DNA from 4 places in the Glutamicibacter sp. 2E12 genome. Region 4 is predicted to be linked to each of the others. Evidence: riboswitches for the same ligand, from Rfam matches in the RefSeq annotation. Region 4 holds a riboswitch; each other region holds the start of a gene.
What was found. A riboswitch is a leader RNA that binds a small molecule or an ion and turns the genes downstream of it on or off. The one in region 4 is predicted to bind S-adenosylmethionine.
Positions count from the first base shown of each region.

Region 1: another riboswitch for S-adenosylmethionine. It lies ahead of ACP3TE_RS05875 (ABC transporter ATP-binding protein); the one in region 4 lies ahead of ACP3TE_RS03785 (O-acetylhomoserine aminocarboxypropyltransferase/cysteine synthase family protein).
Region 2: another riboswitch for S-adenosylmethionine. It lies ahead of ACP3TE_RS08200 (acyl-CoA dehydrogenase family protein); the one in region 4 lies ahead of ACP3TE_RS03785 (O-acetylhomoserine aminocarboxypropyltransferase/cysteine synthase family protein).
Region 3: another riboswitch for S-adenosylmethionine. It lies ahead of ACP3TE_RS04290 (hypothetical protein); the one in region 4 lies ahead of ACP3TE_RS03785 (O-acetylhomoserine aminocarboxypropyltransferase/cysteine synthase family protein).

Region 1 covers NZ_CP188297.1:1,264,091-1,271,818, reverse strand. The annotation lists gene ACP3TE_RS05880 (aliphatic sulfonate ABC transporter substrate-binding protein) at 1-1,016, opposite strand, end outside; gene ACP3TE_RS05875 (ABC transporter ATP-binding protein) at 1,102-1,923, opposite strand; SAM riboswitch class I at 1,929-2,030, opposite strand; SAM riboswitch class I at 2,298-2,389, shown strand; gene ACP3TE_RS05870 (acyl-CoA dehydrogenase family protein) at 2,405-3,736, shown strand; gene ACP3TE_RS05865 (LLM class flavin-dependent oxidoreductase) at 3,794-5,197, shown strand; gene ACP3TE_RS05860 (IS110 family transposase) at 5,489-6,595, opposite strand; gene ggt (gamma-glutamyltransferase) at 6,799-7,728, opposite strand, start outside.
Region 2 covers NZ_CP188297.1:1,748,994-1,756,721, reverse strand. The annotation lists gene ACP3TE_RS08220 (LysR substrate-binding domain-containing protein) at 1-242, opposite strand, end outside; partial or broken gene ACP3TE_RS08215 (MBL fold metallo-hydrolase) at 361-633, shown strand; gene ACP3TE_RS08210 (MBL fold metallo-hydrolase) at 733-1,428, shown strand; gene ACP3TE_RS08205 (acyl-CoA dehydrogenase family protein) at 1,546-2,775, opposite strand; gene ACP3TE_RS08200 (acyl-CoA dehydrogenase family protein) at 2,804-4,030, opposite strand; SAM riboswitch class I at 4,081-4,171, opposite strand; gene ACP3TE_RS08195 (hypothetical protein) at 4,446-4,820, shown strand; gene ACP3TE_RS08190 (GntP family permease) at 4,896-6,257, opposite strand; gene ACP3TE_RS08185 (CdaR family transcriptional regulator) at 6,549-7,610, opposite strand; gene ACP3TE_RS08180 (aldehyde dehydrogenase family protein) at 7,668-7,728, opposite strand, start outside.
Region 3 covers NZ_CP188297.1:942,342-950,069, forward strand. The annotation lists gene ACP3TE_RS04280 (helix-turn-helix domain-containing protein) at 1-483, opposite strand, end outside; gene ACP3TE_RS04285 (DinB family protein) at 620-1,207, shown strand; SAM riboswitch class IV at 1,275-1,388, shown strand; gene ACP3TE_RS04290 (hypothetical protein) at 1,405-1,671, shown strand; gene ACP3TE_RS04295 (VIT1/CCC1 transporter family protein) at 1,726-2,829, shown strand; gene ACP3TE_RS04300 (LOG family protein) at 2,893-4,083, opposite strand; gene ACP3TE_RS04305 (SNF2-related protein) at 4,170-7,517, shown strand; gene ACP3TE_RS04310 (hypothetical protein) at 7,728-7,728, shown strand, end outside.
Region 4 covers NZ_CP188297.1:828,748-836,475, forward strand. The annotation lists gene ACP3TE_RS03775 (HEPN domain-containing protein) at 592-2,049, shown strand; gene ACP3TE_RS03780 (cystathionine gamma-synthase) at 2,268-3,482, opposite strand; gene ACP3TE_RS03785 (O-acetylhomoserine aminocarboxypropyltransferase/cysteine synthase family protein) at 3,479-4,792, opposite strand; SAM riboswitch class I at 4,881-4,971, opposite strand; gene ACP3TE_RS03790 (LysR family transcriptional regulator) at 5,204-6,145, opposite strand; gene ACP3TE_RS03795 (DUF1852 domain-containing protein) at 6,269-7,261, shown strand; gene ACP3TE_RS03800 (methionine synthase) at 7,280-7,728, shown strand, end outside.

The sequences.
Region 1 (7,728 bases), 440 kb from region 4:
CCGGAGATCTTTGTTGCGTCTGCCTTGACGGCAAACTGGTCATCGATGAGGGTTTCCAGAGCTTCATCAACGGATTCCTGCTCCGAGACATCGCCGCTAGCGACCAGCGTGGGAGCAATCTTGCTCAGGACTCCAGTGAATTTGGCGTCGGGAACTGCCGGAACGTCCAGATTGGAGCGTTCCTCAATGACGGTGGCAGCAACTCCTGGTTCGAGCCCTGCTACGTCGGCCAGGATTTCTGCGGTTTCCTCGGGATTGTCAGCTGCCCAGCCACGAGCCTTTTCGTAGGCATCGACAACGAGCTGGGCGAGTTCGGGGCTCTGCTCAATGAAGTCTTCGCGAGCGTTCAGCGCACCGTAGGTGTTGAAATCCAAGTTCCGGTAAACCAGTTGCGCGCCGTCTTTTTCGGCAGCGGCCATGATCGGATCCAAACCGCTCCAGGCATCAACCGAGCCGTTGGCCAGGGCGGTACGTCCATCGGCATGCTGGAGGTTCTGCAGCTTGATGTCAGCTTCACTCAAGCCCGCGGATTCCAGCGCCTGCAGCAGGAAGAAGTATGGGTCGGTGCCCTTTGTAGCGGCCACGGTCTTGCCAGCGAGATCTTCAACGGACTCGATTTTCGAGTCCTTATCCACTACCAGGGCCGCCCATTCCGGCTGCGAATACAGTGCGATGGTCTTGATGGGTGCACCGTTCGAACGGTTCAGGAGCGCAGCGGAACCGGCTGTGGAACCAACATCGATTGCGTCGGCGCGAAGAGCTTCATTGGCCTTGTTGGAACCAGCGGACTGGATCCATTCGACATTTACGCCCTGCTCCTTGGCGGCTGCTTCCAACCATCCCTTTTCCTTGAGTACCAGGCTCAGCGGGTTGTAAGTGGCAAAGTCGATGGACAGGGTCTGACCATCCGAGGAGGCTGTAGCGTTTTCGCCAGCACAGCCGGTCAGGGCAACTGCGCCAACGATCAAGGCGGCGGCGGACAATGCAGTGCGGCGGGTGAGACGGTTCAAAAGCATGGAGAATCCTAGAATTGTGCGTGCAAGCGGTGTAGGTGAAAAGGCAAAGGGGACGAATGGTTCGGGACCCACGGCGTGGCCGGGACTAATGGTTGGTTGGGTCGACGCCGAGCAGGCGCAATAGGTGCAGGCGATCTGCAACGAACTTTTCATCGGTATGCCGGCGTGGATGCACAGCTGAGATGGACAGATCCTCGATGACGCCCGCTGCACTATGCCCAGCGCCTCGCCCCAGAACAATCACGCGGTCAGCCAAAGTCAACGCCTCGTCCACATCATGGGTCACCATGAGAACAGTGGTGGGGAACGATGCGTGAATCGAGAGCAGCAGATCCTGCATCTTCAAGCGTGTCAGCGCATCGAGGGCGCCGAAGGGTTCATCAAGAAGCAATACACCCGGGCGCCGAGCCAGCGCGCGAGCCAGCGAAACCCGTTGCGCCATGCCTCCGGAGATCTCGCGTGGGCGCAAGCTGGCTGCATGGCTCAGACCGGTCAGCTCGATCAACTCATCGATCAGCGAGTTGCCGGCGCGCTTATCGGTTTCCGGTGCCAGGCCCAGTGCAATGTTCTGGCGAACCGAGCGCCATGGCAGCAGCCGGGGCTCCTGGAAGGCAACGGCGCATAACTCGTTGATGCCGGTGACCTCGCGGGTGCCGGTGCGGATGGTGCCGGTGGTGGGGTGGTCCAAGCCCGATACTGAACGCAGCAGCGTGGATTTTCCGCAACCGCTGGCTCCAAGAATGGCCACGACTTGACCTGCTGGAATTTGCAGGTTGATATCGGTCAGAACGGTGCGGCTTTCCATCTTGGTGGTGAAGGTTCGCGACACGTTGCTGAACTGCACGTCCAGGGCGCTTGAAGCTGAGGCAACGGGAGCTGCCTCGGGCGCTGCAAAGGAAAGAGTCATGTTCATCTCCATCGTTCCTGGCGGTAGCACCGGCCTGCAGAGCAAAACTCCAAAGGTGGTTGCTGCGGCGTCGTGGAGCCAGATCTCTCGGCCGCTCGGGATGGTTACGTGTCCATTACAACGAGTCGAACGATTTGAACGCAAATCTTGCGTAATATGAAAAAATCTTCGACAACTACGTCACATTGCCCAGAAATTTCGTTATTTATTTTATTGCAGGCCGGTTTGCTCGACATTAAGCAAAACTTTGCAACTCATCTTCGGCAGGACGCGGATTAGGCTGTGAAATTTGAAGATGGGCACTGCCGGCACTGGGACGAAATGTGACTTCGCGGGTTGGAAACGCCGGTTTATTACCGTTACAAATGAATTACGACCCATCCAGAGCGGCTGAGAGATCTGGCTCCACGACGCCGCAGCAACCACCCCAATAGCGGGACGGTGCTACCGCCAGGACCGATGGAAAGAATTGAGAACCCTGATGCCTATTGGTGAATCGCACAATGCCCTCGGACTGGACTTCAACCAGCTCAGTGACCCTTCGCAGGCCACCACAATGGACCTGGACAAGTTTGAAGAACAGCTGCCGACCAGGCAATTGCTGAAAATCACCCCCGGACCAAGTGCGGATGAGCAATACGACCGGCTGGCCGAAATTTTCCGTCCCGTTTTTGCGCAGATCGCCGCGACAGCCAAGGACCGCGACTTGAACCGCGTGCTTCCTTTCGAGCAGGTAGGCCTGCTGAATCGCGAGCGTTTCGGTGCGCTGCGCCTTTCCGTTGCCGACGGGGGCTACGGCGCACGGCTGGTGGATGTCTTCCGTCTGCTCATCGAGCTGTCCGAGGCGGACTCCCACGTAGGCCAGCTGTGGCGTGCGCATATCGCATTCGTCGAGAACGTCTTGGCGCTGGAGGACGAAGAGCTGCGCAAGAAGTGGGTCGCTCGCATCGCTGCCGGGCAGATTATCGGCAACGCCTACACCGAACGCGGTGGCAACGCCCTGGGCACCTTGAACACCAAGGCCAGCACCGTGGACGGGCGCTGGGTGATCGACGGTGAAAAGTACTACTGCACCGGCACCATTTTTGCCGACTGGACCACCGTTGCCGTGGCCCACCCGGAGCTCGCCGGCCGCCAGATCGCCGTGGTCTCCACCCAGCGCAGCGGCGTCAAGATCCTCGACGACTGGGATGGGTTCGGCCAGGGCCTCACCGGAACCGGCACTACCGAATTCCACCAGGTCCCGGTGGATTGCTTCATGCCGCAGCAGACCAATGACTCCGAAGCGGCGATCTTCCAGCTGGTGCTCATGGCCGTGCAGGCAGGCATCGCCCGCGCCGCATTGAACGACCTGCGTCACGCGGTGCAGGCACGCACCCGCATCTTCACCACTGGAACCGGGGTGCCGGTATACCAGGAACCCCAGGTCCTCCAGCTGGTGGGCGAAGTTTCCGCGGAGTCCTTCGCTGCCGACTCCGTGGTGATCGGCGCAGTCCTTGAAGTTGAAGCCGCCTTGGGCGATCCGGGACTGAACGACGAGGAACGCTACGCCGTATGCGAGCTGGCCGCCAACCGCGCGCAAACCGTGGTGCAGCCACTGGCCATCGGCGTGACCAGCAAGCTCTTCGACGCACTGGGAGCCTCTTCCACCAGAAGCGGCTGCAACCTGGACCGGCATTGGCGCAATGCGCGCACCATCGCCACCCATAACCCGGCGATCTACAAGGCGCGCATCGTCGGGGACTACGAGATCAACGGGGTCCAGCCGCAGCGGCTGTCCGTCACCGGCGAAGATTCGACCCAGCGGGCTTGAGGGCCTGCGACGTAAACCAGCAACTTTCCACGATTACCGACCTATGGGGGCAAAGCCATGAGCGAGAACAAGCGCGAGATCCTATTCAACGCATTCGACATGAACTGCGTGGTGCACCAGTCGCCGGGCCTGTGGCGCCATCCGCAGGACAAGGCCTCGACCTACAACACCCTGGGCTACTGGACGCACCTGGCCAAGGTGCTGGAAAAGGGGAAGTTCGACGGACTGTTCCTCGCCGACGTGCTGGGCACCTACGACGTGTACAAGGGCACCAACGTCACCCCGCTGGGCTCCGGCGCCCAGGCACCGGTCAACGACCCGATGATGCTGGTTTCCGCCATGGCCGCCGTGACCGAGAACCTCGGCTTCGGCGTCACCGCGGGCACCGCCTATGAGCACCCGTACGCTTTCGCCCGCCGCCTGGCCACCCTGGACCACCTGACCAACGGCCGCGTGGGCTGGAATGTCGTCACCGGCTACCTTCCCTCGGCCGCCCGCAATATGGGCCAGGAAGACCAGATGGAGCACGACGAGCGCTACAACCACGCCGATGAGTACCTCGAGGTGGTCTACAAGCTGCTCGAAGGCTCGTGGGAAGACGACGCGGTGCAGAATGACAAGGCCACCGGCGTCTACACCGACCCGGCCAAGGTGCACCCGATCGAGCACGAAGGCAAGTACTTCAAGGTTCCGGGCATCGCCATCACCGAGCCGTCCACCCAGCGCACCCCGGTGATCTACCAGGCCGGCGCCTCCAAGCGCGGCACCGAGTTCGCCGCGTCGAACGCCGAAGCGATCTTCGTCAATTGCCCCACCCGCGACCTGCTGAAGGAAGCGGTCAGCAAGATCCGTGACGCTGCCGAGGCCGCCGGGCGTGGCCGCTACGACATCAAGGTCTTCGCCATGCAGACCATCATTACCGCCGAAACCACCGAACTGGCCCAGGCGAAGTTCCAGGACTACAGCTCCTACGTGGATATCGAGGGGTCGCTGGCACTGCTGTCCGGCTGGACCGGCATCGACATGTCCGTCTACGGCCCCGACGATGTCATCGGCGACGACGTGAAGTCCAACGCCATCCAGTCCTCGGTGGAAACCTTCAAGAAGGCCAGCGGCGATACCGGCAAGCCGTGGACCATCCGCCAGCTGGCCGAATGGATCGGCGTGGGCGGATTCGGCCCGGTCTCCGTCGGTTCCGGCGCCGAGGTAGCCGAGAAGCTCATCGACTGGGTGGAGTACACCGACGTGGACGGCTTCAACCTCGCCTATGCTGTCACTCCGGGCACCTTCGAGGACATCGTCGAGTACGTGGTTCCCGAGCTGCAGGCGCGCGGGGTCTACAAGACCGAATACACCGAGGGCTCGCTGCGCCACAAGATGTTCGGCGCCGGCGACCGCGTGAAGGACACCCACCGCGCAGCCCGGTACAAGATCTCCAACCGGATGGCCGCGCAGGCCTGATATGTGCCCGTAATTGTCAAGTAGGCATGGGTTAGCACCCGCTCGGCTGGATTGCCGAGCGGGTGCTTTTCACCTCCCTGATCGACCCGGTGGTGCGGCGTGTCTTGGTGACGCGTGGTCAGTCTGACATACGCGGGTTGGTTACCGCATGACCCTGTTTCGGCGAGAGCAACCAGCTTGTCTAGGATCGAGCGTGGCACCTCTTGGGATGCTGCTCATAGGCCTTCCGCTGATGCGCTCTTCACGCTGCATGCTCCACTTGGCATGATATGAGAGGCGAGTCTTGCAGAATTATTCGTCCATCACGGCCAATGACCAGCACCAACCGGCAAGTTCACGGGCAATCGCGGTGCACGCGACGGTGTGCTTCTTCTTGTGGCTGGCCAGGGTATTCCACCGCTGGTTCAGGCGCCGATTCCCGGCATCGCCCCGTGCCGCTGCCTGGGCCGATGCCTTGGCCCACCGGTCGGTCATGGTTTTCCCCGGCTGGTACCGCGGTTTGTGATGCCATGCAGCCTCGACGAGCAGCCGGCGGGCATGGGTGTTCCCGGTCTTCGTGATCCCGCCCAAGGACCTGCTGGTCCCCGAGGAATATTCGCTGGGCACCAGGCCAAGATAGGACGCAATGGTGCGGCCGGTGAATCGATCCCAGTCACCGAGCTCGACTGCGAGAGCGAACCCGGTCAGGGTGTTGATGCCACGCAGGCAGCACAGCCTGTTGGTCACGGCAGTGAACTGGGATTCGGCAGCCATCTTGCTGATCTGCTCATCGAGCCGGTCACGCCGGGCAAGACCGAAAGTGGCCGCATCGAAGGCAGCGTCGAAGGCCGCTAACGTTCCGGTGCCAAGGCTCGCGAGCTCGTTCTTCCTGATACGCCGCAGCCATGCCTCATGCCTGGAGCCCCAGCACGTACTGCCGTCATAGATGAAGCTATGGCGCAGCAGGAGCTTCGAGAGCCGATGCCTGCACATCATCAGCTCAACTCTGGCGTCCTCGCGTGCTCGGACGAGGTCTCTGGCGGATTCCTCGGCGAGCGTCGGCACGCGCACTGCCACGAGTTCATCGACTTTGATCAGTCGTGCCAGCAGCAGGGCATCGCGGGCATCGGTTTTGACCTTGTCCCCGGAAGGGCGCAGGAGCTTCGACGGGGCCGCGACGGTCACCGGGTAGTGCATGCCCGCGAGGGTGCGTGCGAGGCTGAATCCGGTAGGACCGGCTTCGTAGGCGACCGCGACGGGTCCGTGGTCGGCAGCGATCCCGTTGATCCATGTCGTGACGGCTTCGTTCCCGCCGGGGAGTTTCGCTTCGAGGACTTCACCCGTGCGGGTGTCGAGGGCTGTTGCGCGGATGGATCGTGCGTGCACATCCAGTCCGATCGCAGTACGCTGGGTAAACATCAGGGCCTCCGCTGCATGTCGGCATCCCCGAGCCGTTCTCGGGGATGATCCACGAATCTGCACCGTGAGGCCCTGATCCGCAAGAGGCCTGGCGAAAAAACCTCTTACTCATAGGGTCTAGGGGCATCGCCTGCTAGCGCAGCAGACAGCGGCCCCCGGCACCTTCGAATGAAGTTGCCGGGGGCCGCCGTCTGCCTGCGGGCCTATTCGGTTGGCTGCAGCACCATGGCTGAACCGCCGCCGCGCCTCGTGGGCTCGGCCGCGGCGGTGAGTGTGCCGTCGGCAGCGATTTCCACCGCTTCAACCGCCCCGATTTCCGCCTGCGGAGTGAAGGAATCCCCAGCTGGCGCGAGCTTGTGCCCGAAGGCTTCGAGCGCCGAACCATGGACTTGGATGAACTCCGGTTCCGCGGTGACCACTGCCGTATTGCGCTGGGAAGCACGTGGAGCGGCGATGGCTTCGCTGATGTCCATGCCCAGATCAATGCGGTTCACCAGGGTCTGCAGCACCGTGGTGATGATGGTTGAACCACCGGGGGAGCCGATGGCCAGCACCGGCTCGCCGTCCTGCAGGACAATGGTCGGAGCCATCGAGGAACGCGGGCGCTTGCCAGGTTCAATGCGGTTCGGATCCTGCGGGTCGTACACCGTGGAGAAGTCGGTCAGCTCGTTGTTCAGCAGGAAACCGCGATCGGGGACCACCATGCCCGAGCCGCCGGTCTGCTCGATGGTCAACGTGTAGGAAACGGCATTGCCCCAACGGTCCACGACCGACAGATGGGTGGTGGAGATGTTCTCCGTATCCTGCTCCACTACCGGTTCGCTGGTGGCCGCAGGGCATTGGCCATCATAGTTTTCCAAGTCGCCCGGAGCGACCGGCTTCGTTGCGGCCTGATCCGGATCAATGGCGCAGGCACGATCCGCGCCGAATAACTTGTCCGTCAAGGTCCGTGTCGGGACGCTGGTGAACGCGGGGTCGCCGACGTACTTGCCGCGATCAGCGTAGGCGAGCGCAGTTGCCTCGAAATAATGATGCAAGGCATCGGGTTCTTCCATGGCTGGCAAATCGAATTCGCCCAGAATGTTCAGAGATTCGCCGATGGTCGTTCCGCCACTGGAAGAAGGAGCCATGCC
Region 2 (7,728 bases), 920 kb from region 4:
TCTTCGGCATGGCGCACCAGGGCCCGCGAGTCCAGCAGGAAGTCGGTGCCGACAGCCGTGAGCACCACGCCGCGGGCACGTCTGCGCACCAGCAGCTGCGAGCCGACGGCGCGTTCCAGCTCGTCCATGGACTGGGACATGGCTGCCTGGGAAATATGGCACTGCTTCGCTGCGGCGGAGATGGAGCCGAGTTCAGCGACGGCGACGAAGTACTGCAGCTGGCGCAGGGTGTAGTTGATCACCCGCCCAGTCTAGCCAGCGGGCAGCGGACCGCTGCCAACTAGAAAATGTTATGAGGCGAATAATCTATTATTCCTTGACTACTTCATTGCCTCCGCGGATGATGGCATCAGCTTGCCGATGAAACAACCCGTCCACAGGAGACAGATGAAGCCAGTGATGAAGACCGGAATGCATGCAGTGGCGCTTGGAACTGCTGGCGGCCCGCTATTGAGGCCGGATCCAGGAACCGGTCACCGTCGCGGAATTTCTACCGCGATCGTTGTGGACGGCCACGCTTACTTGGTGGATTGCGGCCATGGCGTCGGTTTGGGCCTGGCTGAGATCGGGATTCACCCCACTGCCCTGCGCGGAATTTTCATTACCCATCAGCATTCAGACCACGTCATTGACCTGAATTCTGTCATGGTCCTGGGCGGCCTTGGGTTCCGCGGCACCGATGGTCGGCAGGTTCCTGTTTTCGGACCGGGTGATCGAGGAGTGCTGCCCTCGATGCAGACAGCGGCCGAAGAGCCGGAAGCCATATTTCCGCAGTCGCCCACACCCGGGACCAACGCCATGGTCAACTTGCTACTGCGCGCCCATGCTACAGATCTCAACGATCGCCGACGGGATTCGGCGGCACCTGATATTTCGGATATTTTCCATGGCGTAGATATCGAGATTCCCGCCGGCACAGGCTTCCACCCCAACCACAACAACCATCCGGACATGGAGCCTTTTGAAATATACGCTGATCGGCATGTAAAAATTAGCGCTATCCTGGTCCAGCACCAACCTATCGCTCCGGCATTCGCATTCCGCCTTGATTCGAGATATGGATCGGTCGTGGTTTCCGGCGATACAGCGCCAAGCGCAAATCTTGCGCGCCTGTCCCAAGGCTGCGACTTGCTGTTCCATGAAGCTATTGATCTGGAGGCCATCGCTCGTAGCTACCCGCATGCTTCATCCTCCGAACTGGAAGCGAGCATGGGACATCATCGGCGCGCGCACACCACCGCAGAAGACGCAGGTCGAATCGCCCAGCGGGCTGGAGCACGGAACTTGGCGCTGCATCATTTGGTTCCCGCTGGATCTGGAATGGAAGTTTGGCAGCGGGCTTCGAAACAGTTCTCTGGCGGCCTCTTCGTGCCCCGCGACTTGGATATCTTCCATATCGCAAGTGGCACGGTTACCCAGGTGCGCTAGGGCCAAGGCCGGCAGCTATCCGTCAGGCGACTGGAACGATGGTCGATCGATTGCCCCGGGACTACGACCACGGGCCCAGCATCGGCAAAGAATGCTGGACCCGCAAAATCAAGGAATCTACTTTGATGCACCAATCGCCCACACGCGCGGAAGCTCGGTGCCATTGACCGCCAGGTCGCCAATCAACCTCGCCTTGAACACCCAGGGGTTGTGGTTGCCGGCGGTACGGGCATTGCGCCAGTGCCGGTCCAGGTTCTTGGTAACGCTCGTGGCGCTGGCGGCCAGCGCATCGAAAGCGTGGGTGATTGCGTTGAGGACCAATGGCGTGAGCACCACCTGCGCCTGGGCGCTGGCCAGCTCTGCCGCATCGTTGGCTGCTTCGTCCTCTTCCCCGGTCACCTCGCCGGTGTGCAGCGCCTGCGCAGTTTCATAGGCTCCCTGCAATGCCGTCGACACTCGTTCCACCGTTGCCGCGGCAGCGAAGGCCGCCGCGGAGACCTCGCCGATCACCTGCAGCAGCTGCGGGTCTTCGGCCGCCACATTGGCCGCGGCATGGCTGAAGGTCCGCTTGCGCGCCTTCAGCTCGGCGGCGAAGTCGCGCTCGGCTGCTTTGGCGGAGCCGGCCAGGACAGCGAGCAGCACCTGCTGGTAGAAAGCTGTCTGGTACTTGAAACGCGTATCGAAGTCGATGAGGTCTTCTTCGGCGACAATCGCGTCGGTGAAGGTGGAGGTGCCGGTGCCCGTGGTGCGCTGGCCGAAGCCATCCCAGTCATCGGCCAGCTCGACGCCGCGCTGGTGGCGGTTGACTGCGGCGATCACGCGCTTTCCGGTGTCGGTGCGCTCTGCGTAGGTATCGAGCCAGTCGGCGAAGATCGAGCCGGTGGAGTAGTACTTGGTGCCGTTGAGCTTGAATCTTCCCTCGCCGTCCGGGGTGACCTTGGTGATCACGTCCCCGACCTTGACGGTGCCGACCTCGGTCCAGGAGTTGCCCACCAGTTCTCCCGCCACGAAGCGGGCCAGCCACTTGTCGCGCCCCGGACCGGGGGCCGCAACCAGACGGTCCTCGACGAAGGCGAAGTGCGCGCGCAGCGCTTGGGCAATATTGGAATCCGCCGCCGCGAGATCCACGAAGAGCTCGAAGAGTTCGGGCAGCGTAGCACCGGCACCCCCGTGCGATTCCGGGACCCGAACCGCGCCAAAGCCGGCAGCGGCCAGGTCCGCGACCTGCTGGAAGGGCAATTCGCCGGTGCGGTCGCGTTCAGCTGCACCCTGCGCAATGCGCGCGAAGAGCGGTGCGAAGCGGTTTTTGAGGCCTGCGAGTCGATTGCCAGTTGCAAGTACAGTCATCGTTCAGTCCAATCCGGGAGAAGTTTTCTTAGGTGTACAGCGAGAGCGGCTGGGACTCTCCGCGCAGGAAGTAGGCGCCGACCTCGATCTTCTTGTAGTCCACTGGGTCGTGCAGCGAATGGGTGCGCACATTGCGCCAGTACAGGTCCAGACCCACCGAGTTCGCAGTCGAAGATGAACCGGTCACCTCGAAGATCCGGTTCGCCACATCCACTCCCACCTCAGTGGAGACCACCTTGGCTTCAGCAATTTCCACGGCCAACGCCGCTCGTTCGGGCTGGGTGACTTCCCCGGCCTTCGAGAGCAGGGCATCGAATTTCCGGCCCAGCTTCTCGGTCAGCGCCGCCACTGCTGCAGTGCGGGCTTTGAGCTCTCCGACGGTGCGCTGGAAGATCGGGTCCTGCGAGTAGGTCTCTGCCTGCGAGAACAGCCAGGCGTTCTTGCGGCCCAGCAAGATCTGCTTGCCGCGCTCCAGTGCTCCCTGGGCGATGCCCAGGTAGAAGTTGGCGAAGGCCAACTGGATACCGGGGGTAAGCAGGGTGGAGACCGGTTCATCGGTGACGAATCCCAGCAAGTCCCCTGCTTCGAGCCGCACGTTGTGGAACTTCAAGGAATTCGACGCGCTCAGCCGCTGTCCCAGGTAGTCCCAGTCGTCAACGATTTCCAAGCCATCGATATCGCGTGGCAGAACCAACGCGAGAATCTGCCCGTCGTATTCTCCGCCCTGGACCAGCGCGTTGATGACGATGACCTCGCCAACACCGGAACCCGTGGAGAATCGCTTGGCTCCATTCAGTCGGTAGCCGTCCCCTTCGGCGCTCAGCGTCAAATCCGGATCAACTGGATTCACCGAATCGCCCCAGAGCCAGCCACCTTCCACGGTGCGCTGCCACCATGCCCCTTGCGCTTCTGCTGGGGCGTAGAACGCAATGCCGGACTGGTTGATGTAGTGGTAAGCCAGCAACTGCGAGATGGAGCCATCAGCTGCGGCCAGTATGCGGACCGCTTCGAAAGCCGCTTCCCAATGGGCTCCGGCTCCGCCGAATTCTGCAGGCACCAAGAGATTGAGCAACCCGGCTTCGCGCAGCAGCTGCACTTCGGCGAAAGGCTGGGCGTTCTTTCGGTCGCGTTCGAGCGCGTCAGCCGCCAGCTTGTCAGCTACTTGCTGGGCGACGTCGCGCCAATGAGCCAGTTCAGCTTCATCAGCAGTGCCGGTGTAGGGCACGCGCGGCAATTGGGTATCCAGTACAGTCATCTTCGTTCTCCTCTTGGGCTATGGATTCCGAAGGATGCAGAAAATCTGCGGATCCATCGAACCTGGCGTTAGCACTACCTGCGGAGTGCAGGCTTGCTGCGGCGTCTCGGAGCCAGGCCTCTCAGCCGCTCTGGATGGGTTGTGCTCCGAGTCAAGCATTACTGGCAGGTCCTCGGGAAGGGCGCTGTCATGCGGAGGAACAGCAGGACAAAATACGTCATCTTCGCGCCTTCGCCCTGCCGGAAAACGGGCGGATAAGACGTCATATGACCTTCGCATGACGCAATTGGCATGCTGGAACTGGATTTCAAAGGCGTTCCCCTAGGCATCGATTGGGAACACAGCGTGGATCAGGGCACTTCCATGCGACCGCATTGAATGGCCATTCAAGATCAATCGGCAGAAGAGGCGGCAAGTGGATCCAGCAGGCGTGATTGCCTTCATGTTCGGGTTGCTGAGCATAACGCTGGTCGCAGCGTTCCTCGCCCCGATGGCACGGGACCGGAAGCTCGCTCGCAATGCGGCGATCGGCATCAAGACGCGCCACACCTTGGCCAGCGATGGGGCCTGGCTCGCCGGGCATCAGCAGGCTGCGCCCCTGCTTGCCGCGGCTTCCTGGGCCGGTTGGGCGGCATTGGCCAGCGCAGCAGTTCTCTGCCTGCTGGGCCAATTCGGTTTCGCCTTCGCCGCGACCGGAGCCGGCTACCTGGCCGCCATCGCGTTGCTGGTGATCTCGACTGCCACAGCGAATAAGGCCGCGCGGAGCTTCCCGGCGGCAGGCCTGGGCTAATCCAGCACTGCTTAAAGCAACGGATCGCGCCATCTGCCGATGGCGCGATCCGTTGCTTTCTTGGAAGGCGTGCTGCTAAAGCAGTACGGCTCCCAGGACCAGTACAGTCAGGAAACCCGCGGTGCCCTGGATGGCGGTAGCCACGCTCAGGGTCTTGTAGGCGGTGATCACCGGAATGCGGCTGAGCTGCGAGACGACCCAGAAGTAGGAGTCGTTGGCGTGCGAGACAACCATCGCACCGGCGCCTACTGCCAATACGGATAGCACCATGCCCAGCTCCGAACCCAAGCCCAGGGAGCCGAGCATCGGAGCGACCAGCGCGGAAGTGGTCACCATTGAGACGGTGGACGAGCCCTGGGCGGACTTCAATGCAGCGGCGATCAGGAATGGCACAGCCAGGCCCAAGCCCAGTCCGCTGAGTGAATCCGAAAGAATCGTGGTCAGATCCGACGCGGCCAGGACCGCGCCGAAGCCGGCGCCGGCACCGGTGATCAGCAAGATCGGAGCAGCGGTGCGTACAGCTTCGTTCATCTGCTCATTGAAGACCGCCAGCTTGCTGCCACCGCTCAAAAGAAAAGTCGATGAGATCAAGCCGAAGATCAGCGCAATAACTGGCGTCCCCAGGAAGGAAAGGATTTCCAGGGCAGCGCCTTCGCCAATCGGGTGCGAGGGCAGCTTCGCAATGGATGCGGCACAGATCAGCACCAGCGGAACCAGGATCGGCATGAAGGCTAGCGCCGGGCTGGGCAATTTTCCGAAGCTTGCACGCAGCTGCTCATAGTCGAGTTCGGAGATGTCATTGTGGTCGTCGCTTGGCAACGGGGTCCATTGGGACTTGTTGAAGCGGCTGGCGTAGGCCAAGCCGGCAAGTGCCGAGATGGCCGCAACGGGCAATCCGACTGCGATGATCAAGCCCAGGTTATCGGCAATGCCGATGCTTTCGGCTGCGGCCAGCGGGCCCGGAGTTGGAGGCACCATGGTGTGGGTCGCGTACAGGCCGGTCATCAGGGCGATGGAAGTTGCCAGCCCGGAGACCCCGGTACGCAGGGTGATGGCTTTGCGCAGCGAGTTGAGCACCACGTATCCCGAGTCGCAGAAGACCGGAATGGAAACGATGTAGCCGATAATCGATAGCGTCAGGTTGGGGAACCGGGTACCCAGGACCTTGATCAGCGCATCTGCCATGGAGATCGCGGCGCCGGATTTCTCCAGGATGACACCGATCATCGTTCCGAACAGGATCACCAGTCCGATATTTCCCATGGTGCTGCCAAAGGCCGTGGTGACCGTCGAAGCCACGTCGGCCAGCGGAATCCGGTAGGCGAAGGCCGCCAGGATAGCTGCGCCAACGAGGGCGAGGAATGGGCTGATCTTCAAGCGTGCTGTGACCATCACGATGGCCACAACAAGGATCAGCAGAACAAGCAGTTCGTACACGGCGGGTTGGCTCCTTTGCCAATATCGGTAGTTCAATGCGCCCAGCCCGCAATGGCTCAACGGGTGGACCAGCCCTATCGGCAAAGCTGCTCAAGGCTTTGCCCGTTGGGCTAGATGCCACCGTGCCACCCCGGTTTCGGGCGCAAAGATCGATCATCCTGCCAATACTAGGAAAAGTGACCCCGAATACCTATGGGCACACGACCACATTTGCCTGGGTTCGAAAGAGCCAATGTGTGCAAACACCCCACCCTTCCCAGCCCCGGCGCCAGCTCCCCTAGTTTCCAGGGCCTAGAAAACATGCAGCTGGCCCAAGGCCACTCTCGCGTAGATGGCATGCTGGAGTTTCAGGGATTCGCTGGACCGCCGAATATCGACGCCGCTGACCTGGCTTATCCGTTCAAGTCTTTGCACCAAGGTATTGCGGTGAATATGCAGATCCGTGGCCGCTTGGCTCATCGAAGCAGCTGTCGCAACGACCAGCAGGGTTCTGGCTTGTTCCTCATTGAGCTGCATCGCTGGGGCAGCTGCATGTTCCAGGCTGCGGGCTGGGGTGCGGGCGATAGCCACAGCAATTTCCCGGCTCCACATGCGGCGCCGCGCGTGGGAAGGCACGAGTGCCGGATAGCCCAACAATACGCGCAGCACTTCGGTTTCGGCCATGAGATCCTCGGCCTTTTCGACAGGCGCGGAGACCAGGAAACGTTCCTGGTCCATGCGCTCGGGAGCGAAAGCTGTCTCGCTGGCAGCGCAAAGCCTCCAGTACGCGCCGGAAAGGCTAATCCATGACGTGCGGTGATGATCCTTCGCCGGCTCTTCGAGCGACGGATCCCCCACGCTTCGGGGCAGCCAAGCTTCAATGCATTTCGGCCCGCGCAAACCATGCGCTGCGAGCGAGCGGTCGATCACTTCAGGCGCAACGCGACCGGCGATCAACGCAGAAATAATGTCGCGGGCTTCGGTCTCGCGCCGCGCGCTGCGAGAGTGCTCGCGTTCCTGGGCAAAGAGCAATTGAACGGTCAGTGCAATCAGGCCGGCCAGCGGTTCCACCTCGTGGGGAGCTCCGGTCACGCCCACAACGCCGCAGAGCTGGTCGTTCAGCACCAGCGGCACATTGACCCCGGGCTGGGTTCCGGCCGAGCCGTCGGCCTGGCTGACACGGATGATGTTGTTGCGGCGGATCGCCTCTGCGCTGCCGTCGTGGTGGGTACCGATACGCGCAGCATCCGTAGAAGCAATGATGACTCCGTGAGCATTCATGATGTTCACATTGCGGTTGATGGTCGGCGCAATCGTGTCGACGACTTTCTGCGCCAACGCGCTAGCCAGCCGGGGTTGCTCCTTTTCGCTCATGAGCTCATCCTATCGGCCCGGGACTGCGCAAAGCAGTCCCGGAATAGAACATTGCCGCTAGCCGAGCTTGACGGTGACCGACTTCAGCGAGGTGTAGGCCTCGATGCCTTCACGGCCA
Region 3 (7,728 bases), 110 kb from region 4:
TATCGTATCGCCTGCTTCGAGTTCTACGCGCTGATCTGGCAATACCAGGATGAATTTTCCCGCGATCACGTGCAGCACTTCCAGCTCGCAATCCACCGAATACAGTTCTGCTTCACCGGTGCCCTTGGGCGCAATCTCAGCGCGAATCATCTGCACCCGCTTCTCGCTGCGTGGCGTAACCAGCTGCTCCGTGATGCCGTCGCCGCCCAGGGAAACACGGGGAGCCTGCTCCAGGCGGACCAGTTTCGTTTCTGGAACCTCGAAGAGGGTACCTACTTCCATGCCCAGCACTTCGCACAACCGCAAAAGGGTCGAAACCGAAGGGCTGGTCAGGTCGCGCTCGACACGTGAGAGGAAACCTTTGGTCAGTCCGGATAGCTCGGCGACCTGGTCAATGGTCATGCGCTGGGTCTGGCGCACCCCGCGCAGCCTCGCACCGATGTTGATCGCAGCACCGGTTGGTTCAACTGGCAAGGTTTTCATCGTTTGGCTCCATCGACGTTTTTTGCAGCAACTACAACCGCAACCACTTTGGCTTCAAGGCCTGCGGGGCAAGTTTACCAATGGTAAACACACGGCGCCCCTACCGCGGACCCACCACGGTCACTAGACTCTGTCCATGGACAGCACCAAGGACAAGCTCTGCGGGTACCTGAACGACGCACGCGAGAATGCGATCTTCAAGGCAGAAGGCCTCGCCGAGCACCTGGCCCGCACCCCGCTCACCCCTACGGGCACCCATATCCTGGGTGTACTACACCATTTGGCGATCAATGAATACGAATATTTCGGCACCTGCCTCAAGCGCAAGGCCAATGACCGCTACGTTCGCGAGTTCATAGCTCCGCATGATCCCGACGCGGATTTCCTTCCGCCAGCAGACATGCGCGCGCAACAGCTGATCGGCCTCTATCGGAAAGCCATCGCCTTCGCCGATGAGGCCATCAGCACCCTGCCCCTGGTCAGCCCCGTAGAGGTACCGTGGTGGGGGCCAGCCGGGAATACCACATTGGATCACCTGCTCATCCATGCGCTCGCCGAGACCTCCCGCCATGCAGGGCATTTGGACATTATTCGCGAGCAGCTCGATGGCCGTGCTGGCTGGACCGCGCAACTGGATCTGCTGCCCGGCTACACCGCGGGGCAATGGGCCGAACAACGCGAGAAGCTGCAGCAACTGGCCAATGCCTTTGCCCCGGGCAGCTGAGCCGCAGTCATATTACGCATTCGGACTTCACCGCGCCCTGCCACCGGCGGTACCATCGGAAATGTTGCTTCACGAGACGCGGCGCCAAGCTCCGACTGGCCGCGCACCAACCCCAAGTTCATGGGTGGTTCGGATGAGGAAGCGGTCCGCGCATCAACAGGTGCACGGGCAAGAGCTCGCAAGAGAGTTGACGTCCCATGGCATATCCGATTCTGCCCGTCATCGACCGCCAGACCGGCCAAGTGCAGTTCAAGGCCGAAGGCCGCTGGCGCACCCGCTACGTTGCAGATCCGCTCAGGCTTGAACAGCTCATTGCCCGTTGCGCCCGCCGGCCGACCTATGATCCGGCCACTTCTGAATTGCAGCTGGTGCTGCCGGTAGCCGGAGATCCCGCGGGCAAGCGAATTGCTTTTAGCCTTGCCAAATTCCCAAGTGCAGGAGCCCTGACTAAACTGGGTGGTTGATCCGATCCACGGGTTTCATTGGAAAATCCATGTTCCAGGAGGGTCATCGTCGCGATGCCACAGCACCCAGAAACCGAACCTACCAAAGCGCAGATCCAGCGATGGCGCAAGTATCTCGCAGATGAAGTCGCCGAAGGCTCCATCTACCGGGCCCTCGCGGAAAAGAAAACCGGTCAAGAACGGCAAATCCTGCTGGGCCTTGCAGAGGCGGAAGCCCGCCACGAATCCCACTGGCGCGTCCTGCTCGGCGAGCATTTCAAGGAAGTCCGCCCGTCGCTGCGACGCACCATGCTGCGCTTCCTGGCATTGCATTTCGGTTCGGTCTTCGTGCTGGCCATGGCCCAGCGCTCCGAAAGCAGTTCGCCCTACCGCGACGACAAGGACGCCACCGCGCAGATGGCGGCCGACGAACAGGTCCACGAAGAGGTCGTCCGGGCGCTGGCTACAGCAGGCCGTGCGCGCCTTTCGGGCAACTTCCGCGCTGCGGTCTTCGGCGCCAACGACGGGCTGGTTTCCAACCTGGCGTTGATCATGGGTATCGGTGCGACCGGTGTTTCAGCGACCTTCGTGCTGTTCTCCGGTGTTGCCGGTTTGCTGGCCGGCGCACTGTCCATGGCAGCTGGCGAATACGTCTCGGTGCGTTCCCAGCGCGAGCTGCTGACCGCCTCGCGACCAACCCAGGTCACGCTAACCGCCGCCCCGAACCTCGATCTGGACGCCAACGAGCTGGTGCTGATCTACAAGGCCCGCGGAATGAGCGATGAAGATGCAGCGCACCGGGCCGCAGAACGCATGGGCCTGTTCACCTGCGATTGCAACCCCGACTTCTCGTTGAACCCGGAAGGCCGCGGCGAAGAACTCGAGAAGGAGCACCAGGAACTGGGGTCGGCCACCGGCGCGGCGGCCACCTCGTTCATCCTTTTCGCTTCCGGCGCGGTCGTGCCGATCCTGCCTTATATCCTTGGGCTCTCCGGCATGACCGCGATCCTCGTCTCGGTAGTCCTGGTAGGCGTGGCCCTGATGATCACCGGAGGGATCGTGGGACTGCTTTCCGGTGCCTCCCCGCTCAAGCGCGGCCTGCGCCAGCTAGCCATCGGCTGGGGCGCAGCGGCCATCACCTACTGCTTGGGCCTGATCTTCGACGTCAGCATCGGATAGCAGCCTGCTGCGATTCGAATGCCGGTACAGCTTTGGCTGTACCGGCATTTTCCATGCCGTGCTCTAGCTGTTCTCCGGCCGCCGGGTACGCCGGCGCAGGGTTTGCATGCTCTGGATGAACTCCATCGCTTCTTCGGCGGTTTCCACCAGAGCAATCTTCTGTTCCATGACACGGTCCTTGGCCAGGGCCTGAAGCAGCGGCCAAGCAGGCAGATCCCTCGTCCAATAGTCCTTGCCGATCAGCACCATCGGCACCACGCGAGCACCGGTAGCGTAGTAGTTTTCGCAGGCATCCTGGAAGATTTCCTGCACCGTGCCGGCGGCCCCGGGCAGAACTACCAGCCCGCCGTTGGACTGCTCCAGCAAAATCGCTTCACGAATGGAATTGGTGAAGAACTTGGCAATCTGGGTGGCAAACAGATTCGGCGGCTCGTGGCCGTAGAACCAGGTTGGCACGCCCAGGGACTGCCGCTGGCTCGGGAAACGCTCCTTGACCATCAGCGCAGTTCTCGCCCAGCCGGTGCGCTGATGGATCGCATCTGGCGCTTCGGCCAGCATCTGCAATGCCGTAGCGACATCTTCTTGCCCGTAATCGGCCAGCCACGCACCGGCGTTGGCGGCTTCCATTGCGCCGGGGCCTCCACCGGTGGCGACCGCGTAGCCGGCCCGGGTAATCATGCGCCCAAGCTCCAAAGCTTGCGCATACTGCGCAGTGCCCCGGCTCATCGCATGCCCGCCCATCACCCCGATAATCGGGGTTTCCTTGAACGTGCCCTCGTACACCGCCGAGACCAGCGCCTGGCCAATGTGGTGATCATGCAGGGTTCTTGCCAGCGCATTGCTATCGCTATCGGAATTCACCGCTGCATGCTGCTGGGAGTACGCGTAGATCTTCGCATCAGGCACTTGCTCGTAGGTCTGCGTCCGGATCCCCGAGTACAACTCATGCGGCGAATACAAGCCGCGAGCCACCGTCTCGAAGGGAAGCTCGTCCCCCGAGCTCATGCACAGCCCGCCAGTGGCTTGCACGATCTGCGATCCTTGCGCGGAATACTGGCAATCGATGAATAGCGCTTCGGAAAGATCCAAGGATTCCAGCACGGTATCCCGTTCGCGCAGATCAACACGGTGCACTCGCCAGCCTTTTCCGCGTGCGCGGTGGGAAGCCAGCGCTTCGGCTGCGAGACGGTCGAATTCAACGAGCGTCGTTATGTTCACTGCGCGTGCTGGAAGGTAGGGCCACACTTGGGACATGCGTCAACGCTACGTCATAGATAGTGATTATTCACAGAAAGGCCCTTCAACTTTCGCGAAGGCCCGGAACGTGAAACGATGAGAGGATGATTGAATCTGTTCCACCAACCATTGATGCCCGCCACTTATTGGCTTTTCTGGGCAACGTTCCTTTCTTCTATGGAAAGAACCTGGCTGCAGAAGCAAATTCCGTGGTTGACGTGGAATTCGACGAAAGCACCCACCAGATCGAAGGCACCGTCACCGATTCTGGCGAAGAATATTCTCCGATGATCCAGGTCCTCATGGACGGTGGAGAGTGGAAGATCGAATCGTGCGAGTGCACCTGCGACGCACCGGGCATCTGCTCGCACATCGCGGCACTGGCTATTGTCTCCAACAAGATCGCTTCCCAGCCACGCCCCGTGCCTGCCCGGGAAGAGAAGCCGAACACAGTTTGGTCGCAGCAAATCGATTCATGGTTTGAAGAGTCCGAGCCGGGCCCGGCCGATGGCCTGCTTGGTTCGCAGCACGATCCGGTAGTGCCGATGGCGCTTCAGTTCCTGCTCTTCGATTCGAAGGACGCCACCCAGCAACAACAATGGATGCCGACCGGAACCATCCCGCACCCGACCCGCAATAAGCGCTTCCGCTTGGGAGTGCGCCCAATGGTTCGCAACACCGAAGGCCGTTGGGTTCGTGGCCAGCTTCGCTGGACCACCCTGGGCTTCAAGACCTACGGCTGGAACCTGCTGCGGGCGCAGCACCACTGGTTTACCCGCTTTGCCTCCATGGCGCGCAGCGACAGCCAGCTGCAGTTCAAGGTGGATGAAGACTGGCTGTTCCTGGACGAGTACGCTTCCGAGCTGCTCTGGCCACTGCTTGACCAAGCTGATGAGCTGGGAATTCCACTGATCACGACCCGATCCGAGCAGCGCGTGCGCATCGTTGCTCCAGCCAGCTTCAGCATGCAGGCCTCCCTGGATGAGCAACGGTTGCAATTGGACGGTGTCCTGCACATTGCAAACCAGGAACTCATTCTCGATCCGGAGGCACCAAGCGGTGTCATCGCCGAGCATGGTTTCTATGCCCAGTTGGCTCAGCCTGATGAGATTTGGCTCGCGCCAAGTGTTGAGCCGATTCCTGACGCGCACCGCCGCTGGTATGTTGACCGCCGTCCGGTCACCGTGCCTAGGCCGGAGATCAACGATTTCTTTGAATCCTCCTACCCGCGTTTGGCCCGCCGTTTCGAGCTGCGTAGCGTTAGCGACGAGCTGGAATTGCCTGCTTTGAAACCGCCCTATGTGCAGGCGACCGTGGTCTACAAGCGCGAATTCAACGAGAATAACGAACCGAACGACACCGCCGCGCTGGACTTCCAGATCCTCTACCCGGGGATCCCTGGCGACCAGGAAGTGTATGACCTTGAGGCCGAGGAACTGCTTCAGGCCGCAGTGCATGAAGTTTTCCTGGTCCATGAAGAAAGCGGCAATCCCAACTTGTCGCCGAAGTTCTACGCCCGCGATGACACCATCGATTTCGTCACCGAGATCCTCCCCGCGCTGGAACGCATTCCTGAAGTCAAGCTGGTTGAGAAGGGTACCCGGCCGAAATTCCGTCAGCTGCGTGAACTTCCTCAGCTGAAGATCAATGCCGTGAATCATGAACGGACCGACTGGCTGGACCTTGGCTTGCTGATCACCGTGGGCAACCACGAGGTTCCTTTCTCGCAGATCGTCGAGGCCATGAGCAATGGCCAGATGAAGCTGCGCCTGCCGGATAACACTTGGTTCTCGTTGAACCACCCCATGTTCGCCAAGCTCAAGGCGCTCGTTGACGAGGCGCAGGCAATGAATGACAAGCCGAAGGAGGGAGACCTGAAGCTTACGGTCTTCCAAATCTCATTGTTCGAAGAACTTGATGAGATGGCTGAAGGCATTGACGGCGCGGACTTGTTTATCGCACGCATGCGTTCACTGCTCAAGGTCGCTGAAGCCCACCACGCGCAGGTGCCGAACACGCTGAACGCCCAATTGCGCCCTTACCAGGTTGAAGGGTTCCACTGGCTCTCTCGCCTGTATGAAGGCGGATTCGGCGGAATCCTCGCCGATGACATGGGCTTGGGCAAGACCTTGCAAACGATTGCCCTGATTCTCCATGCCCACAAGCTCTGGGCCGATCCGCAGGCATGTGCTCAGCTGCCCGCAACCCAGCGCACCCGTCTGCCGTTCTTGGTCGTCGCCCCGAGCTCGGTGGTTTCGAACTGGGAAATGGAAATCAACAAGTTCGCCCCATCCCTGCGGGTAGTCAGCGTCGAGGGCACCTTGCCTTCGCCACGGCAGCTGAGGGAACTGGCCGAGAATTACGATGTCATTCTCACGACCTATACCCTGTTGCGTCTGAACGACGAGATTTACGAGGCGCAGCGCTTTGCCGGCTTGATCCTCGATGAGGCGCAGTTCGTGAAGAACAAATCCACCAAGGCCCATCGCACCGCGGTGAACCTGCAGACCAATTTCAAATTGGCCGTCACTGGTACCCCGATGGAAAACAACCTTTCCGAGCTCGGTGCTTTGCTGTCGCTGGTTGCTCCGGCATTGTTCCTGAACACAACACGCTTTAATCGCCAATTCGCCCGCCCTATCGAAGTGCTGGGCGACAAGGACACCCTTGCATTGCTGCAGCGTCGCATCAAGCCATTCATGCTGCGCCGCACCAAGGAATCCGTGGTGCTGGATCTTCCGGCCAAGCAGGAGCAACAGCTTCTGGTGCGCCTTTCCGAAGAACACCAGCATGTCTACGACACCCATCTGAACCGCGAACGCCAGAAAATCTTGCACCTGGTTGAAGATCTGGATCGCAACCGCTTCACCATTTTCCAGTCGCTGACCCATCTGCGCATGCTGGCTCTGGAACCTTCATTGGTGGATCCAGCGCTGTCGGACGTACCCGGTTCAAAGCTGGAAGCACTCTTCGACCAGCTCGATGATGTGGTGGGCGAAGGCCACCGTGCGCTGATCTTCAGCCAGTTCACCTCGTATCTGAAGGTGCTGGCCGACAAGCTGACCGAGCGTGGCGTGAAGTTCGTTTACCTGGACGGCAATACCCGCAACCGCGCCAAGGTCATCGAGCAGTTCAAGGAAGGCGAAGCTCCGCTGTTCTTGATCTCCTTGAAGGCCGGCGGATTCGGCTTGAACCTGACCGAAGCGGACTACTGCTTCTTGCTGGATCCATGGTGGAACCCAGCCGTGGAAGCCCAGGCTATCGACCGTACGCACCGCATCGGCCAGACGCGACAGGTGATGGTGTACCGAATGATTTCGCAGGGCACCATCGAAGAGAAGGTTGTGGCGCTGCAGGAAAGCAAACGCAAGCTGATCTCGACAGTGATGGATGAAGCCGATGGATTCTCCAAGGCCTTGACCGCCCAAGATATCCGAGGACTGCTTGAGTAACAGGTTGATTAAATCCGCCGTATTAGCAGGCGGCGCTCAGTAAAACCCTGTATATTCGAAGTGACCGATGATGTGCGCTACGCCACACATAGTGCGTTCATCGGGCAAGCGCCCAGACGGATCCTCGTCCGGGCGATACGAACGACAAAGGCGGTAATAACCGTGTCCCTGATTAAATCGGAGACTCTCAGTACCCCCGATGATGACTGGA
Region 4 (7,728 bases):
GGTTCCCTTCCTGTAATTGGCATCCAGGTTGGCTCAAATATTTATCAGACTGGCCAGTTCAGTGTTGCTCGATTTCTTAAACCTGGCATGTTCGGCAAATGGTAATGATACGACATGAAATTGGGTCTGTGCATCGCCTTCTTCGCGAATCTACGGCGCTCAGGCCGCCTCACCCACCAACTGGATACCTAGTCTTTCAACAATATTCTCAGTTATGAGGACCCTCCCTTCGCAGTTCAGTCTGTACCTGAGTGCTGGTTGGCCTTGAACGACCAGGGGCTCACCGCGGCTTAGTGCTGTCACGAGAACCTCTTCACATTCCATGGGCACCCCTATTTTCCTAATGCCCTCGCGGCTTCCGATGCCGTCGATTTGAGTAGATAAAAAGATTCCGGCACTTGACTCCACAGCGGATCTATCCAATCTATGTCGGAACGCTCCGAACCTACGGAGAAACTCAATTTTCAGCTTTATAACCAGTGACGTAGTGTCCACCCCTGATGGAGCGATTGTCCGCCCAATATGGTAAATCAATCAGCGTCACTTTAGATCAATATTCGAGTGATGTTTGCAGCAGCTAGGCTGTGTACCATGAAGACAAGCGATGACCACCGGCTCAAGGGCTGGTTTTACTTTCCTGAATCACCAGCTAATCGCGTGCCCGGAATAATTACTTGGAGTCAGAATTCAGGTGCAGATCTGGAACTCATTGGAGGGCTCCCTCCGGAGCCACAGAAAGAGCAAGCCAACGAATGGTTCCAGCGTAGCCGTGAATTCGAAAGCGACACTTTGCCAAGCACAATCTATGGCGAGCTCGATTCTGGGAAAAAAGTCTGCATATGGGGTGCAGAACGCAGAAGCTACAAGGCAAAAATGGGAAGTCAGATCCAAGAAGAATTCTGGCACTCCTCGTGGGTCTGCGTTGGCGCGCATGTGGCCTCCGCCGACTGCCGCGAGTTTCGCAGCTTCAGGGTCGCGCTTGATAATCTCTACTATCTAACAAGCGACGGACGATTCGGTGCACCGCTGTGGACACAGATCGAGGGAGTCGAGCATCCGGGCGAAAAACAGGAGGACGGGACTTACCTCTGCCCATTCACGCTGCCAGTAATTGGTGGTTATCGGGCAGGTTGGGCCACAGGTTCAATAGCGGACACGACTTACAGCATCAATACGTATGCAACACGACCTTGGATCTCTCCAGCAACCGAAGCTGACCCTGCTCTGAAATTAAGCTTCATGACAAACCGGCGGCGTCGTGGGGCAAGTATCGAGCTTTTCGCCAGTGCCGATGCAGAAGTTGCACTCATCGATGATTTGTCCAGTTCTGCTGAGGAGCTACTCCACAGAACCAGCCCGCTCTTGGGCCTGATGAGTCTGGCGACGTTCAATACGAGCGGTGTCGAGTCGATCAAGGCGCAGACTGTTGACGGTGAAGAAGTCTCCCTTTTGTGCTATACGGGACATCAAAGCGAACCGGATCTTTACACCGAGGCTGGTGGCACCGTCTTCACCTTCAACGATGTGTCGCTTGGTAACTTCTTGGAGGCCTGGCAACGGCTAACCTCTGGAGCACAGGCGCAGTATGCGTGGAATTTGGTAGTTGGACTCATCGGCCACTCGCCACTCATGGTAGAAGAGCATTTAAGCCAAGTTCTCGCAGCCGCTGAGGGGTTCGATACCTGGTGCCTTGACGGAGGAAAAAATACTGAGTTGAAAAACCGTCTGATCAGATTGCATGACAAGCTCCCGGCAGAGCTCAAAACACAACTCCAACTCGATGTCGAAAAGTGGGTCGATTGGGCCGTATGGGCACGGCATCACGTCGCCCATGGCGGAACGAAGAAGCACCGCGACATCAGTAACTTCTACCAGCTCAAAATCATTTCCGACTCTGTTCATCTGATTACCTACCTCGCTGCCCTCTCGGAATTGAGAATCCCGGATGAGAAATTGATTCAGGCAATCACTCGCCATCCCCGGTTACGGGTCTTGGCAGACCGGTGTGCTGAAATCCCTAAACTTCCCACCGCTGAGGACGGACCTTAGAAAAGCGTGAGAGTGAGCCTGAAAGTCAAGCATCAACGGCATTACTACATATCGCAGTCCCCGACTCGGCCACAGCTCCGAGGAATCTCCGAATCTGATTACCAGTATTTCGTGGCAGACCTTCAAAATTGGGTAATCGCAGGCGGAGACTAGGATCGGCAGTTCGCCGATGTCAGTGTCCTCCTTACACGGCATGTTTCAATCCACTTGCCCTTAGGTCAGGCTGTGGCCAGGCTGCGGTGCTGGATGCTGTCCGCGCTGGTTGCTTTCGCGGCCGCGGCCAGCCCGCGTTCCAGATCGGCAATCAGGTCGTCGGCTTCCTCGATGCCCACCGAGAGGCGGACCAGGTTGGCCGGGATTTCCAGCGGGGTGCCGATCAGCGAAGCATGGGTCATTTCGCGCGGATAGCAGACCAGGGATTCCACCCCGCCCAGGGAGACCGAGAGCTGGAAGTACTCCATGGATTGGGCGAAGGCGCGGGCGGCGGCTTCATCGGAGAGCTGCAACGAGAGGATCCCGCCAAAGCCACGGCCGGCCGCGGACTGGGATTTGGCCAGTTCATGGCCCTGGTGGCGTTCCAGTCCCGGGTAGTAGACGCGGGTGACCTCGGGCTGGTCATCGAGCCAGCGGGCCAGGGTGGAGGCGGTAGCCCCGTGGCGTTCCATGCGCAGGCCCAGGGTCTTCAGCCCGCGGGCGGCCAGGTAGGAATCCTGCGGACCGGAGACCGCTCCCCCGGCGAACTGCTGGTAGCCCACGGCTTCGGCCAGGCTCTGCCCGCGGTGCAGGTGATCGGCCACGATGACCGCACCACCGAGCACGTCGGAGTGCCCGCCAATGTACTTGGTGGTGGAATGGACCACTGCGTGGGCGCCGAAATCCAGCGGCCGCTGCAGGTACGGGGTGGCGAAGGTGTTGTCCACCACCAGCAGGGCGCCGTGTTCGCGGGCGATGGCCGCCCACCCGGCCAGGTCGGCGATGCCCAGCAGCGGGTTGGACGGGGTTTCCACCCAGAGCAGCGCGGTGTTCGGGCGCAGCGCGGCGCGCACCGCATCCAGGTTGGTGATGTCCACCGCCGAAGAGGTGATCCCCCATTTGCCGTGCAGCTTGGAGATCAGCCGGTTGGTGCCGCCGTAGCCGTCGGCGCCCAGCACGATGTGGTCGCCCGGCTGAAGCACCGCGCGCAGCAGCGCATCTTCGGCCGCGATCCCCGAAGCGAAGGAGAAGCCGGCGGCGCCGCCTTCCAGCGCGGTGAGCTGGGATTCGAACCCGTTGCGGGTCGGGTTGGAGCCGCGCGAGTATTCGTGCCCGGCGCGCAGCACGTTGATGCCGTCCTGGATGAAGGTGCTGGTCTGGTAGATCGGCGGGATCACCGCACCGGTGTGCGGGTCCTTGTGCTGGCCGGCGTGGACGGCGAGGGTGTTGAAGCCGCTCATGCGAAACTCACTTCCTTGGTGCCGGCGGTGGCCTGGGTTGCGGCCAATGCAAGATCCAGCGATTGGGTGATATCTGCGAGCAGGTCGGCGGGGTCTTCCAGACCGACCGACAGGCGCAGGGTGGAGGTGTTCAGGCCGGCGTCGGCCAGCTGCTGCTCCGAGAGCCGGCAGTGCGTCATGGTCGCCGGGTGGGAGACCATGGTGCGGGTGTCCCCCACATTCGCGGCCAGGGAAATCAGCTTGAGCCCGTCGATCACCGGGGAAACCAGGGCCGGGTGGGCCAGCTCGATGGCCAGCACGCAGCCGGTGCCCTTCGGCGCCAGCGCCCGGGCCAGCTCGTGGCTGGGGTGCTCGGGCAGCGCGGGGTGGTGGATGGCGGCAATGCCCGGATACTCGGCAAGCGCGTCGATCAGCCTGGTGACGCTGCGCTGCACGTGGGCGGCGCGCACCGGCAGGGTTTCGATTCCGGCCAGGATTCCCTGGGCGCTGGCCGGGGCCAGGGTCGGGCCCAGATCGTGCAGGAACTTGGAGCGCACCAGCATTGCGTAGGCGGCCGGTCCGTGGCGCTCAAGCAGCGAGGTGTTGTTCAGACGCACCCGCGGGGCGGCGATCTGCGGCCAGCGGGCGGCATCGGAGAAGTCGAATTTCCCCGAGTCCACCACGACCCCACCGAGCACCGAGCCGTGTCCGGCCAGGCCCTTGGTGGCCGAGTGCACCACGATGTCGGCACCGAGTTCCAGCGGGCGCACATTCAGCGGGGTGGCCAGGGTGTTGTCCACTACCACCGGGATGTTGTGCTCGTGGGCGATCGCCGCAATGGCCGGGATATCGGCCACGGTGCACAGCGGGTTGGAGACCGACTCCAGGAAGAACGCCCGGGTGTCCGACTCAATGGCCGCAGCCCAAGCCAAAGGATCGGCCTGGTCGACAAAGCTGACGCGGATCCCGAAGTCGGCGAAGGTGTCGGTGAGCAGGTCCACGGTGCCGCCGTAGAGCGAGGAGGAAGCCACGATGTGCTTGGGTCCCTGGGTCAGGGCCAGCAGGGACAGGGCGACGGCGGACTGGCCGGTAGCGGTGGCTACCGTCTGGGCCCCGCCTTCCAGCGCGGCCACGCGCTGCTCGAGGATCGAGACAGTGGGGTTGCCGGTACGCGAGTAGGTGAAGCCGGCCTGGCGCAGCGCGAACTTCTCGATCGCTTCGGCATGCGATTGGAATTGGTAGGCTGCAGAATTGTGCAATGGCGGCAGCATCGGGCGGAAGTCTCCGCTCGGGCGGTACCCTGCGTGCACCGCGTCGGTTCCTTGGCTCATAGCTCCTCCTCGATTCTCTGCGAGGGAGTGCACCGATTGGCGTCGTGTGGCAACACGAAGCGCAACGCGCAAAAACGCGTTCGGAACTGCTCCATCGTTCCTGGCATTAGCACCTTTCGGTTTCCCGATGGTTGCTGCGACGTCAACGAGCCAGATCTCTTAGTCGCTCTTGATGGTTTGTTGTTCTTCCATGGTTGGCCATGGGCTGCGAGGGGTGCAAGCGCTATCGGGCGGCCGGCTTCATACAAGGCCGCCAAGCTTCATATGTCGTGCACTTGTCATGATGACGCGGTGGCTGGCGCCACTTTATGACGCACCAAAATGAGAAAAACCCCGAGACTTTCAAGGTTTTCCCGGAAGTTTATGACGATGGAGCGGCACTCGATGACCGGGGGTTACGCTGTTGGCGGCTCAGCCGAGCACTTCCACCCCGAAGCTGGCCACCACTGCGCGGACTTCTTGCAGGTAGCGCTGAGCCTGGTCGGTGAGCGGGATCGCGGCGTGATCGATCCAGCCGATCTCGATGCGCTCGTCGATGTCCAGCGGGATGGCAACGATGGATGGATCCAGCTCGTCGCTGATGATGCCGGTGGAGATCGTGTACCCTCCCAGGCCGATCATCAGGTTGAAGATGGTCGCACGGTCCGAGACTTGGATTTCCCGCTGGCTGGAGCGTGTGGAGAGCACTTCCTCGGCGAAGTAGAACGAGTTGTTCGCGCCTTGATCGAAGGTCAGCCGGGGCAGGTTTTCGAGGTCTTCGAGGGTGACCTGGTCACGGGTGGCCAGCGGGTTGCTGCGCGAGATGAAAATGTGCGGATCGGCCAGGAACAGCGGGTGGAAGACCAGCCGCGATTCGCGCAGCAGCTTGTCGATGACCTTCCGGTTGAAGTCGTTGCGGTACAGGATCCCGATGTCGCTGCGCAGCGTGCGCACGTCCTCGATGATCTGCTCGGTGCGGGTCTCGCGCAGCGAAAACTGGTATTCCTCGGCTCCACTGGCCTGCACCATCCGGACAAACGCATCCACCGCAAAGGAGTAGTGCTGGGTCGAGACGCCCAGCAGTCGTCTGGCGGAAGGGCGGCCGAGGTAGCGGTGCTCAAGAAGCTCCACCTGCTCGAGCACCTGCCGGGCGTAGCCCAGGAATTCTGCGCCTTCGGCGGTGAGCGTCACTCCCCTGGCCGAGCGCACCAGCAAGGTGCGCCCCACCCGCGATTCGAGCTCCTTCATCGCCGCCGACATGCTGGGCTGCGCGACGTAAATCAAGTCGGCGGCAGCCGAGATGGACCCCTCGGAGGCTACCGCCACGAAATAGCGCAGCTGCTGCAGCGTCAAGCCATTTGTTCCCTGAACCATAGCCAGAGTCTATATCAATCCATAGTTATATCGAGTTACCTGATATCAAGAATCACCCTGCATGATTGACGCAACGACTTCCCCTCGGCCCACCACGGTCCCCTCAGAAACAGATTGGCCATCATGGCAGACGCGTTGACCTTCAGCATTAGCACCACTAAATTCGACGAGAATTACTCCCCTTCGACAAATTCGCGCACCACCACGAACTTCGCCAATTTGGCGCGTGGAGAGCGCCGCGAAGAGAACCTGAACAATGCTTTAACAATGATCAACCGCCGCTTCAATTCCCTGGTTCACTGGGACAATCCCCAGGGAGACCGCTATGCGCTGGAATTGGAAATCATTTCTGCCAATGTGCATTTCACTGCCGATAATAACTACCAGAAGTTTCCCCTTTTAGAAGTCCTTGAAACCACGATCGTGGATAAACTACTAGGCACTCGAACCCAGGGAATAGTCGGCAATAATTTTTCTTCTTATGTCCGCGATTACGACTTCAGCGTAGTGCTTCCAGCCTCATGTAATGACAGCGGAGCTCCGGTGCTGCCAGAAGATTTTGGTGATCTCCATGGACAGCTCTTCCAACATTTTTTGAACTCACAGGCATACCGTGAACGTTTTGCCCAGCTGCCGGTGATCTGCATCAGCGTCTCGACTTCCAAGACCTATTTCCGCACCGGCAACAGCCATCCAGTGCTCGGTTTGGAATACCAGCAGGACGAAAATTCATTGACCGATGCGTACTTCGGGAAAATGGGCTTGAGCGTCCGCTACTTCATGCCGCCAGGTGCCGTGGCACCGCTGGCGTTCTACTTCCGCGGTGACCTGCTCAACGACTACACCAATCTGCAGCTGATCAGCCTGATCAGCACCATGGAGACCTTCCAGAAGATCTACCGCCCCGAGATCTACAACGCCAACTCAGGAGCGCCTGCTGTGTACCACCCGAGTCTCGGCGCCCAGGATTTCTCCCCCACCCGCGTTTTTTATGACCGCGAAGAACGAACCCAGCTAGGCAAGATCCAAGGGAAGTTCACCGAAGAGCATTTCATTATTCCGAATCGCGAGCTGCTCGCTCAGTGGTCTTCTTCCTACCCGGCTCCTGTCGCCTAAGATCCCGAAAGATATCCCATGACTTCCCCGCTTATCCCCACGTCAATTGTCGGCAGCCTGCCCAAGCCTTCATGGCTTGCCGAGCCTGAAAAGCTCTGGTCACCATGGAAGCTTGAAGGCGCGCAATTGCGCGAAGGCCAACAGGACGCCATGCGTGCTGCGGTTCTTGAACAGACTCAGCGCGGCATCGACATCATTTCCGATGGCGAGCAGTCCCGACAGCACTTTGTCACGACCTTCATTGAGCACCTGAGCGGCGTCGACTTCGAAAAACGCGAGACCGTGCGCATCCGCAACCGCTACGACGCCAGTGTCCCCACCGTCGTCGGTGCCGTTGAACGTGAAAAGCCGGTCTTTGTCCAAGACGCGAAGTTCCTCCGTTCCTGCACCGACAAGCAGATCAAGTGGACCCTACCTGGCCCGATGACCATGGTTGATACCTTGTACGACGCGCACTACCGCAGCCG